2 regions of the Clostridium sp. BJN0001 genome follow, and region 1 is predicted to be linked to the other one. Evidence: a T-box and tRNA genes for the amino acid it is inferred to sense, from the RefSeq annotation. Region 1 holds a T-box; the other holds one or more tRNA genes.
What was found. The T-box of region 1 lies ahead of pheS (phenylalanine--tRNA ligase subunit alpha). A T-box ahead of a tRNA ligase gene usually reads a tRNA of that ligase, here a tRNA-Phe.

Region 1 (5,915 bases):
AGGTTCTAATATTCAAGCGAGTATTATGGCTACGCTTCTTGTTAAAGAACTTGGAGTTAAGTATATAATTGCAAAAGGAAATAGTGATATACATGCAAAAGTTCTTTATAAAATTGGAGCAGATAAAGTAATACTTCCAGAAAAAGATATGGGTGTCAGAGTCGCACATAATTTAGTATCATCAAGTATATTTGATTACATAGAACTTTCATCAGAATATAGTATTATGGAAATAGAAGTCTTAGGTGAATGGGAAAATAAGACTCTTAAAGATACAAAACTTAGAAGTAGATATGGTATAAATGTTGTTGCTATAAAAAATGGAGACAAGATAAATGTTTCTCCATCAGCTGACGATATTATAAGAGAGAAAGATATCATAGTTGCAATTGGTTCTGCGGATGAATTAAGTAAACTTGAAGGAATGATTGTAAAAGTTAAATAAGGATAGGTGTATTATATTGATTTTAATTGAAAGCAAGGAAAACAGTATTTTTAAAGAAATAAGGAAACTGCATGAAAGAAAAAATAGAAATAAGCTTTCTAAATTTATAATTGAAGGTTTTAGGCTTATAGAAGAAGCGTTTATTTCTAATGTGCCTATAGATTATATAATTATTTCGAAATCAGCTAAAGAAAAAATATCAAATTATAATATAGATACTGATTCGATTAAATGTTATGAGATGCCTGATAATTTACTTAAAGAACTTGCATTTACAGATTCACCTCAAGGGATAGTTGCAGTTATACAGGTAGAGAATCAAAAAATTTCTGAAAGTGGTTCTTTTTATTTATTATGTGATAAAGTGCAGGATCCTGGAAATATGGGTACTATTATAAGAACTGCAGATGCTGCAGGAGCTGATGGCATTATATTAACTAAAGGAACTGTAGATATATATAATGAAAAAGTAATACGTTCAACTATGGGATCAATATTTCATATTCCTATTTTTTATGATAATGATTTATCAGAAGTTAAAAAATTAAAATCTAATGGATTTAAATTAATTGTTACAGCTCTTGATGCAGAAAATAATTTTTTTGAACAAAAACTTGATGGAAAAATAATTTTGACAGTTGGTAATGAAGGAAATGGAGTAAGTAACGATATAGTATCATTGGCAGACATTAAAGTTAAAATTCCAATGAGTGGAAAAGCTGAATCATTGAATGTTTCTATTGCTTCTGGAATTATTATGTACGAAAGAGTAAGACAGCAAAATATATAGAATGAATTGTTGAAATTAATATATTTTGGTTGTATAATAAAATTATTAATTTAATATTAGACTGTGATTGAGAGAGTAGATATTATGATTCTTTAAGGGAAAAAAGGCCATTGACTGTAAGCTTTTTAAGACTATTAATATTGAAGTTCACTCAGGAGTCCTAATTGTGAAAAAATTTTAAAGTAGCAGTTAGCGGTTAGGTACCGTTATAAAAATGAGCTGAATTTCTATTATTATAAATAGAAATTAACTAGGGTGGTAACGCGGATATTCGTCCCTTTTTTGGGGGACGATTTTTTTTCGCAGTTTTTTATTATTAATAAAAAAATTAGTTTCGAAAGGAGAAAATTATGAAAGAAAAACTAGAAGGCATTTTAAAAAATGCTATAAATCAAATCGAAAATATTAAAGATAGCAGTGAGCTAGATGAAATAAGAGTAAAATATTTAGGTAAAAAAGGTGAACTTACTGCAGTACTAAGAGGAATGGGTAACGTATCCAAAGAAGAAAGACCTATCGTTGGTAAAATGGTGAATGAAGCCAAAGCAAAAATTGAAGAAAAAATTGCAGAAACTTTAAAAAAGGTTAAAGATGAAGAAAAAAATGAAAAATTAAAGAATGAAATAGTAGATATCTCACTTCCTGGAAGAAAAAGTGCTATAGGAAAAAGACATCCTCTTGATTTAACACTTGAAAAGATAAAAGATATATTTATTTCAATGGGATTTACTATAGAAGATGGTCCTGAAGTTGAATTTGATCATTATAATTTTGAAGCACTAAATATACCTAAAAATCATCCAGCAAGAAGTGAACAAGATACATTTTATATAAATGATAATATTGTATTAAGAACACAAACATCACCAATACAAATAAGAACAATGGAAAGCCAGAAACCTCCTATAAAAATGATATCACCGGGAAAGGTTTATAGAAGTGATTCTGTTGATGCAACACATTCGCCAATTTTCTATCAGATGGAAGGTCTTGTAGTAGATAAGGATGTTACTTTTGCAGATCTTAAAGGAACACTTGAATTATTTGTTAAAAAAATGTTTGGTGATAATGTAAAGACAAAGTTTAGACCACATCATTTCCCATTTACTGAACCATCAGCTGAAATGGATGCTACATGTTTTGTATGTGGTGGAAAAGGATGTAGAGTATGTAAAGGAAGCGGCTGGATTGAGATATTAGGATGCGGAATGGTACATCCTAATGTTCTTAGAAATTGTAATATAGATCCAGATGTTTATAGTGGATTTGCTTTTGGATTTGGACTTGATAGAATAGTTATGTTAAATTATGGAATAGATGACATAAGACTTCTATATGAAAGTGATATGAGATTTTTAAATCAATTTTAATAGTAATAGGACATTTACGTTTTAAGGAGGATATTTAAATGAAGATACCATATACTTGGTTAAAAGATTATGTTGAAATAGATGTAAGTGCAAAAGAATTAGGTGATATACTAACACTTACAGGATCTCAACTTGAAGAATTAGTAGTTCAAGGAGATAACATTAAAAATGTAGTTACAGGAAAGATAAATACAATAGAAAAACATCCTGATGCAGATAAATTAAGCATCTGCATGGTTGATATTGGCAAAGAAGAAGAAATTCAGATTGTTACTGCAGCAACAAATATGAAAGAAAATGATATTGTACCTGTAGCTCTTCACGGATCTACATTAGCCGATGGAACAAAGATAAAAAAAGGTAAATTAAGAGGAGTTATGTCAAATGGAATGTTCTGTTCAGAAGAAGAACTTGGTATTCCTACTGATGAACCAGTAAAAGGACTTATGATTCTTAAAGAGGATACTAAACTTGGTCAGGATATAAAAGAAGCATTAGGACTTAATAAGGCAATACTTGACTTTGAAATAACTTCAAACAGACCAGACTGCTTAAGTATGATAGGAATGGCAAGAGAGACAGCTGCAGCACTTAAAAAAGAATATCATATGCCAAATCTTAAGTATGAAGTAAAAAGTAAAAGTAATGTGAATGATGAATTAAAAGTAGAAGTAAATGATAAACTCTGCAATAGATATATGGCAAGAGGAGTAAAAAATGTAAAAATCACAGAATCTCCAAAATGGATGCAGGAAAGACTTTTAGACGCAGGGGTAAGACCTATAAATAATATAGTTGATATTACAAATTTTGTTATGCTTGAAACTGGAGAACCTATGCATGCATATGACAAAAGAGAAATAACTAGTGGAAAGATAGTTGTAGAAAGAGCTAGTGATAATGAGAAATTTACAACTCTTGATGAAGTAGAAAGAAATTTAGACAGCGATGTTTTATGTATAAAAGATGATAAAAATACAATAGGTATTGCAGGAATCATGGGTGGACTTGATTCAGAAATAAAGGATGATACAACAGAAGTTATTTTTGAATGTGCAGGATTTGATGGAACAAGTATAAGAGTTAACTCTAAAAAGTTAAATTTAAGAACAGAAGCATCTGGAAGATTTGAAAAAGATATAGATCCTAATCTTGCAGAACTTGCACTTAATAGAGCATGTGCATTAGTTGACGAATTAAACTGCGGCGAAATAATGGATGGAACTATAGATATTTATAACAATAAGAAAAATGAAGGAGAAGTTGTTGTTAGCTATAAATGGATCAATAAATTCTTAGGAACAGACATATCTAAAGAAGAAATGAAAAAATGTCTTGATTCTATAGATTTAACAACTAAAATTGATGAAGATAATTTAATTGTTAAAGCACCAACATTTAGAATAGATATTGCAATAAAGGAAGATATAGCAGAAGAAGTTGCAAGAATTCATGGCTATTCAAAAGTCCCTTCAACAATATTTGATAAATCTACAGGTAGAGATCCTAAATATAGAAAGGGAATGCTTGATGACATAATTATAGACTGTGCAACAGCAAGTGGATTAAATCAAGCAATAAGTTATTCCTTCATTTCACCAAAAGTATTTGATAAAATTAATTTAGATAAGGATAGTCCTTTAAGAAATGTAGTTAAAATAAAGAATCCTCTTGGAGAAGATTTTAGCGTTATGAGAACAACAACTCTTCCATCAATGATGGAATGTTTAGCTAGAAACTATTCAAGAAATAATGATTATGCAAAACTTTTTGAAATGGGAAGAATTTATCTTCCAAAAGAAGATAAGAATTTACTTCCAGATGAAAAAAATATTTTAACAATTGGAATGTATGGTTCTTGTGATTATTTAGACTTAAAAGGAATAGTTGAAAATATTACAGATAGATTAGGATTAAAGAAAGTTAAATATATAAGAGAAAGTGCAAATACAGGATACCATCCTGGAATATGTGCAAAACTTCTAATTGGCAAAAATGAAGCAGGAGTATTAGGAGAAGTACATCCTGATGTATGTGAAAATTATGGAGTGGATGAAAGATGTTATGTTGCTGAAATTAATCTCGATGTTTTATATGAAAATTCAGATTTTAATAAGAAGTATAAACCTATTCCTAAATTCCCAGCAGTTACAAGAGATATTGCGTTATTAGTTGATGATAAAATATTAGTAAGCGAAATTGATGAGACAATAAAGAAATCTGGTGGAAATTTAGTTGAAAAAGTTCAGCTTTTTGATATATATAGAGGAAAACAAATACCAGATGGTAAAAAGAGCATAGCATACTCAGTTTCATACAGAGATGAAAAAAAGACTCTTACAGATAAAGAAGTAAATAAAGTTCATGATAAAATATTAAGAGCGTTAGAATATAAACTTGGAGTACAACTTAGATAGCTTTATAAAACAATATAAAAATACAAAAAAGAAGTCATTTTAACAAAATGGCTTCTTTTTTGTATTTTATTAAATATTTCTTTATATAGATATATTATCTATTCATGATTAATTTTATAAAATATTAATTTTTTTTAAGATTTAGGGAGGATATTAAAAAGGAGTATAGAATAAGTAATAAATAGTGGTTTAAAGTGGTTTAAAGTGGCATAAGATTCCTAATATTTTTAAAGGAGCTTACTAAAATGTTTATAGGAGAGTACGATCATGCGCTGGATTCTAAAAACAGAATAGTTATACCTTCAAAATTACGTGATGGCCTTGGAAGTAAATTTGTTATAACTAAGGGACTTGATGGCTGTCTCTATGCATATCCAATGAAAGAATGGAGAATACTAGAGGAAAAGATGAAAAATTTGCCTCTGACAAATAAAGATGCTCGTGCATTTGTTCGTTTTTTCTTTTCAGGTGCCTGTGAGATAGAAGTAGACAAACAATATAGAGGTGTTATTCCACATAATTTGAAAGAGTATGCAAACATAGAAAAATATATAGTAAGCATAGGAGTTTTGACGAGAGTAGAAATATGGAGCAAGGAAAAGTGGCAAAAATATAATGAATCAAATATTGACTATGATTCATTAGCTGAAAAAATGAATGATTTAGGAATATAAGGAGTTTTTATTATGAAATTTAAACATGTATCAGTATTGCGTGATGAAGCAATTAATGGTCTTAATATTAAAGAAAATGGAATATATGTAGACTGCACTTTAGGTGGAGCAGGCCATTCATATGAAATATTAAAGAAACTTAATAATACAGGAATGCTAATAGGTATAGACCAGGATATGGATGCATTAAATGCAGCGAAGGAAAAGCTTAAAGAATTT
Region 2 (5,915 bases), 1.2 Mb from region 1:
TTTTAAATGATGCAGTTTTAAGAATGAATAGACTTATTTTAAATATTAAAAAATATGTTAAAAATGAGGATAGCAATATCATTGAAATAAATCAGAGTAAGGCGATTCAAGATTCTATAAATGTTGCAGAAGTTGAATTCTGTAGTATTAATTTTAAAGCTTTAAGTGGAAATGATGAAGTTAATGGCTTTATTAAAGCTCCAATTAAAGATTTAGAGAGGTTTAAAAGCTTTAGGGTAAATAGGTTTGGTGAAATAGGAACAGGTTATGATAGGTTCTGTGATAGTGAAAAGAAGATATTTGAGAAGATAGATGAGTGTATTGAAAACAATATTGTTTTAAATTATGGAAAAGTAATTTTAAAAAGCAGATGGCAGCCATGCCCAAGTTGTTATTATGTTATGGAACAATTTTTAGAAAAACATCCTAATATGAAAATAGAGGTACGATATTTAAATGATTATGGAAGAGCAAAATAGATAAAAATAAAAAAATAGGAGTATTATATAACTGGCATGATATCTAGCTTAATAATGTATAGATAATAGAAATAAAAAACTTTTTAAAAAAAATAGTTGACATAATGCGACTTGTTATATATAATTATATACATCTGGTAGCGATGGCGTAGAGGTAACACTCCTTTCCATACCGAACAGGACAGTTAAGGTCTACAGCGCTGATGGTACTGCACGGGTGACTGTGTGGAAGAGTAAGACGTTGCCAGGTAAGCATGGCTCGATAGCTCAGTCGGTAGAGCAGAGGACTGAAAATCCTCGTGTCACTGGTTCGATTCCAGTTCGAGCCACCAAGAAGCACTAACAAAAGTTAGTGCTTTTTTTTTAACATAAATTTTGTTGTAAAGAAATAGAAAATATGATAATATTTTAAATAAAGATGGTATATATGGTATATTTTATTTATATATGGGGGTATATAATATGAATAGTATAAGATTTAAAATTTTTATTTCTATTTTTTTATGTAGTATGGTTACAGCATTATTGATTGGAGGATTTAGTATAGCAAATGCTAGAAATAGTGCAATTAATGACTCAAAAAATATGCTGAGCCTTATGACTGAGAACAAGACAGAAGAGCTTAATCAAAAAATATTGGGAATTGAACAGTCTGTTAATACATTAACCAATATTGCAAAAACAGAGATTGATGATTTAAATAAATTTAAGACTGATCCTGAGTATGTTAAGGATTATCAAAAGAAAATGGAGAGATCTTCAATTGAATGTGCAAACAATACAAAAGGTGCGATAAGTTTTTACATAAGGTTCAATCCTGAATATACAGAACCTACATCAGGCCTTTTTTATTCAAGAGATAGTGAAAACAGTGAATTTAAAAAACTTACGCCTACCGATTTTAGTAAGTATGATAAAGATGACATAGAACATGTTGGCTGGTATTATGAACCTGTAAAAGCAAAGAAGGCCATTTGGATGTCACCATATCTTAATTCAAATCTTAATATATACATGGTTTCTTATGTAGTTCCTATTATTAAAAATGGAGAAAATGTAGGAGTTGTTGGAATGGACATAGATTTTGATGCAATAAGCAGTGTTGCAAAAGAAACAAAAGCATATAATTCTGGGTATGCATTCATAACTGACAATAAAGGAAATATAATGTATCATCCTAATCTAGATATTAATCAAAATGTTGAAAAAATAACAGGAATAAATGGAATCTCTGATAAATTTAATTCAGATGAAAATTATATTAAATATAAATCTAATAATCAAAACAAGGTTTTGTCATTTGATAAAACATCAAATGGATGGATGTTTATTATTACTGCTTCTGAGAAAGAGATACTTCAAAATGCAGCTGATATTACAAAAAAAATAATAGTTGCTGCTTTAGCACTTCTGGTAGTAGGAATTTTAATATCTTACGTTGTAGGAAAGAGAATTGCATCTCCTATTCAAAAAGTTACAAAAGCTATAAAAAAAGCCTCAGATCTTGACCTTACATATGATCCTGATATTGATAGCCTTCTTAAATATAAAGATGAGATAGGAGTACTTTCAAATGCTTATGAAAAAATGAGAAGTGAAATTCAATCTCTTCTTAAAGAAATACTCAAGCAGTCTGAAGATATGGACAAGCACAGTAATGAGCTTTCAGATATTGTAGAAGGTTTTACAGAAAGAATGCAGAGTATAAATTCGTCAGTAAAGGGTATATCAGATAGTGTACAAGAAACAAGTGCATCATCTGAGGAAATAAGTGCATCGATAAATGAAGTTAATACAAGCTCGGATACACTTTCAGTAAAGGCTACTGAAGGAAGTGCAAAGGCTGAAGAATCAAAAGACAACTCAAGAAATATTAAAAATATGGCTGATGAATATACATCTAAAACAAGAGAAGTTTATAGTCAGAAAAAGGAATCAGAAATTAAAGCACTTAAAGAAGGGGAAGTTGTTAAAAAAATTGCGATACTTGCAGATACTATTTCAGATATTGCAGAACAGACTAATCTTTTATCGCTTAATGCATCTATAGAAGCAGCTAGAGCTGGCGAATCAGGAAAAGGGTTTGCTGTTGTTGCACAGGAGGTTGGAAATCTTGCAGGTCAGTCAACTGAAGCTGTAAATACAATAAAAAATGTAATTTCAGAAGTTCAAAAAAGCTTTAATAATCTTTCAAGCAATAGTAAAGAAATTTTAAAATTTATGAATGAAAATATCGAAAAACAATCTGAGATAGTAGAAAATATGTCAAATAAGTTTTATAAAAGTTCTGAGTTTGTAAGCAATATGTCAGAAGAAATTGCAGCAATGTCAGAAGAGCTTACAGCTACTGTAGGACAAATTGGAGAGGCTATAAATGTTACAGCTAAGAATGCGCAGAAAGCTTCTGAAAATGCTGATGTTATTCAAAAAAGTGTACATGAAACTACACAGGAAGTTCAGATTATTTCTGATAATGCTAAGAATCAGAGAAAACTTAGTAGGACGCTTTATAATGAAATTTCAAGATTTAAAATATAGATAAATAAAAAAATTAATACTAAAAAAGAGTTTCTAATATTTTTCAGAAACTCTTTTTTAGTATAATAGATTTTTTTATTATACAAGACATTCTTCAAGTTCAACTGTATATCTGCCACATTCAGGACAAACTATTAAACTTACTATATAGCTGTTATCAACTTTTCCAGCTCTTTGAAGTCTTGTGAAAGTTGTATTTTCATATTCAGGGCATATATCATTTATTACATAAGCGTTATTTTTTGTATAAATATAAAAATGATATTCAAGATAAGGATAGGCTCTGCCAAAAGCTTCTTGTTTTTCACATGGACATTTAGAAGCATAGTATTCTTTAGAAAAGTCAATGCTTTTTTTTGAGTGAGAAAGTGAGTCTAGTACTATTTCAAGTGATATATCTTTTACTTCATTATTTTCATCGTTAAAAAATCCATCACAGTTTTCTTCATTTAATAAATATTTTTTGCTATTATATTCAAATTCCATTAATTTAATCCTTTCAAGCTTATATATTTTCTATTTGCCAGTCAATAGGAGTTTGACCTGTTTCTTTTAAAAATTTATTAGTTTTTGAAAAAGGTCTGCTTCCAAAAAATCCTCGTGATGCTGAAAGAGGACTTGGATGAACTGATTTTAATATAAGATGCTTTTTATTTGTTATTAATTTTTCTTTAGAGATTGCATTGTTTCCCCATAAAATAAATACAATAGGATTTTCTTTTTCATTAAGACTTGCTATAACTTTATCGGTAAACTCTTCCCAACCCATTTTTCTATGAGAATTAGCTTCTTTTGCACGAACAGATAATACAGTATTTAATAGAAGAACTCCTTCATCAGCCCATTTTTTTAAGTATCCATTATTAGGTATGTAACATCCGATATCATCATGAAGTTCTTTAAATATGTTAACAAGTGAAGGAGGAGTCTTTACTCCTTTATTTACAGAAAAACTTAATCCGTGAGCTTGATTAGGCCCATGATAAGGATCCTGCCCTAAAATTACTACTTTAACTTTTGAATAAGGTGTATAGTGAAGTGCATTAAATAAATCGTACATATTGGGGTATATTTTTTGGGTTTTATATTCTTGTATTAGAAATTGTCTTAATTTTAAATAATAATCTTTTTTAAATTCTGAATCTAAGTATGTTTTCCAGTCGTTTTTTAATATTTCTGTCATAAAATCACCCTTTTTATTATATCATGTAGTAAGTAGATTTAACAAAATCATGTATAATTATATTTTAATATTGTTACAATTAAAATATACTGATAAAATAAAAAGGAAAATAAATTTTTTATAAAGGAGAAAATAAATGGAAAATAAAGTGTTAGCTGTAGCAGCTGGAAATGAAATAACAGAAAAGGATCTTGATATGGTAATTTCAAGATATCCAAAACAGCAGCAAGCTATGTTTCAGAATGAAGCAGGAAAGAAACAATTAGTTGAACAATTAATTTCATTTGAATTAATGAATAAATTTGGTCAGGAAATCAAATTAGATGAGACAGAAGAATACAAAAAATCTATGCAGAATATATCAAAAGAAGTAATTACATCAATGGCTATTAATAAAGCGTTAGCTGATGTTTCAGTTACTGATGAAGAATGCAAAAAGTATTATGAAGATAATAAAGAATCTTTTGGAGAACCTGAACAGGTTTCAGCAAAACACATATTAGTAGATAGTGAAGAAAAAGCATCTAGCATTAAAAAAGAAATAGATGAAGGATTATCTTTTGAAGATGCAGCTAAGAAGTATTCATCATGCCCATCTAAAGAACAGGGAGGAAGACTTGGATATTTCTCAAGAGGAATGATGGTCCCTGAATTTGAAGATGCAGCATTTAAGCTTGAAATAGGCAAAATAAGTGATCCTGTAAAGACTCAGTTTGGATATCATTTAATAGTAGTTGAAGGAAAGAAAGACGCTTCTACTAAATCATACGATGAAGTTAAAGATACAGTATTAAATCAACTTTTAAAACAGAGACAGGATAAGAAATATAAAGAAATGATTTCAGAACTTGAAAAGAAATATGGTGTTGAAAGAAAATAGTATTTTTCTTTTTATGGGGCTGGTATATTTTATACTAAGCCTCATTTTTTATGTTTAGGAGGAATAAAATATGATTTTGTCCGGAAAAGAAATATTAAGACATATGGGAAAAGAAATAATTATTGAGCCTTTTAATAAAAGTAGAATTAATCCGAATAGCTACAATTTATCATTAAATAATGAGCTTATGGTTTATGAAAACAATATTCTAGATATGAAAAAAGAAAATAAAGCAAGAAAAATAATAATTCCTAAAGATGGAATTGTTCTTGAACCTAATAAATTATATCTTGGAAGAACAAACGAGTATACAAAAACAGATAAATTTGTACCGATGCTTGAAGGACGTTCTTCAACAGGAAGGCTTGGGCTATTTATTCATGTTACAGCTGGATTTGGAGATGTAGGATTTGCAGGATATTGGACTTTGGAGATGTTCTGTGTTCAGCCTATAAAAATATATCCTGATGTAGAAATATGTCAAATATATTATCATGATATAAAGGGAGAATATGATCTTTATAATAGCGGAAAATATCAAAATAATACTGGAATACAACCAAGCCTTATGTATAAAGACTTTTTAAAAAAATAAATTACAGTATAATACAAAAAAACTGCCATTTAAGATATATCTTAAATGGCAGTTAATAAAATCTGGTCGGGGTGACAGGGCTTGAACCTGCGACCTCATGGTCCCAAACCACGCGCGCTCCCATCTGCGCCACACCCCGAAAGCATTTAAATTATAGTACAAAATTCTTGTATTGTCAATTAAGAATGTATCATTTCTAATAAAACTTTCAATATATGTCATTTTAAATTTAATAAATAT

Region 2: it has a tRNA-Phe gene. The T-box ahead of pheS (phenylalanine--tRNA ligase subunit alpha) is inferred to sense a tRNA for this amino acid. The anticodon was not compared.

Annotation. Positions count from the first base shown of each region.
Region 1 covers NZ_CP094971.1:1,221,726-1,227,640, forward strand. The annotation lists gene MTX53_RS05815 (TrkA family potassium uptake protein) at 1-445, shown strand, start outside; gene MTX53_RS05820 (RNA methyltransferase) at 462-1,235, shown strand; T-box leader at 1,290-1,517, shown strand; gene pheS (phenylalanine--tRNA ligase subunit alpha) at 1,586-2,605, shown strand; gene pheT (phenylalanine--tRNA ligase subunit beta) at 2,644-5,022, shown strand; gene mraZ (division/cell wall cluster transcriptional repressor MraZ) at 5,268-5,696, shown strand; gene rsmH (16S rRNA (cytosine(1402)-N(4))-methyltransferase RsmH) at 5,709-5,915, shown strand, end outside.
Region 2 covers NZ_CP094971.1:2,447,412-2,453,326, reverse strand. The annotation lists gene MTX53_RS11910 (deaminase domain-containing protein) at 1-479, shown strand, start outside; rRNA gene rrf (5S ribosomal RNA) at 613-729, shown strand; tRNA gene MTX53_RS11900 (tRNA-Phe) at 736-811, shown strand; gene MTX53_RS11895 (methyl-accepting chemotaxis protein) at 942-3,017, shown strand; gene MTX53_RS11890 (DUF3785 family protein) at 3,096-3,503, opposite strand; gene MTX53_RS11885 (uracil-DNA glycosylase) at 3,523-4,200, opposite strand; gene MTX53_RS11880 (peptidylprolyl isomerase) at 4,337-5,080, shown strand; gene dcd (dCTP deaminase) at 5,151-5,675, shown strand; tRNA gene MTX53_RS11870 (tRNA-Pro) at 5,739-5,814, opposite strand.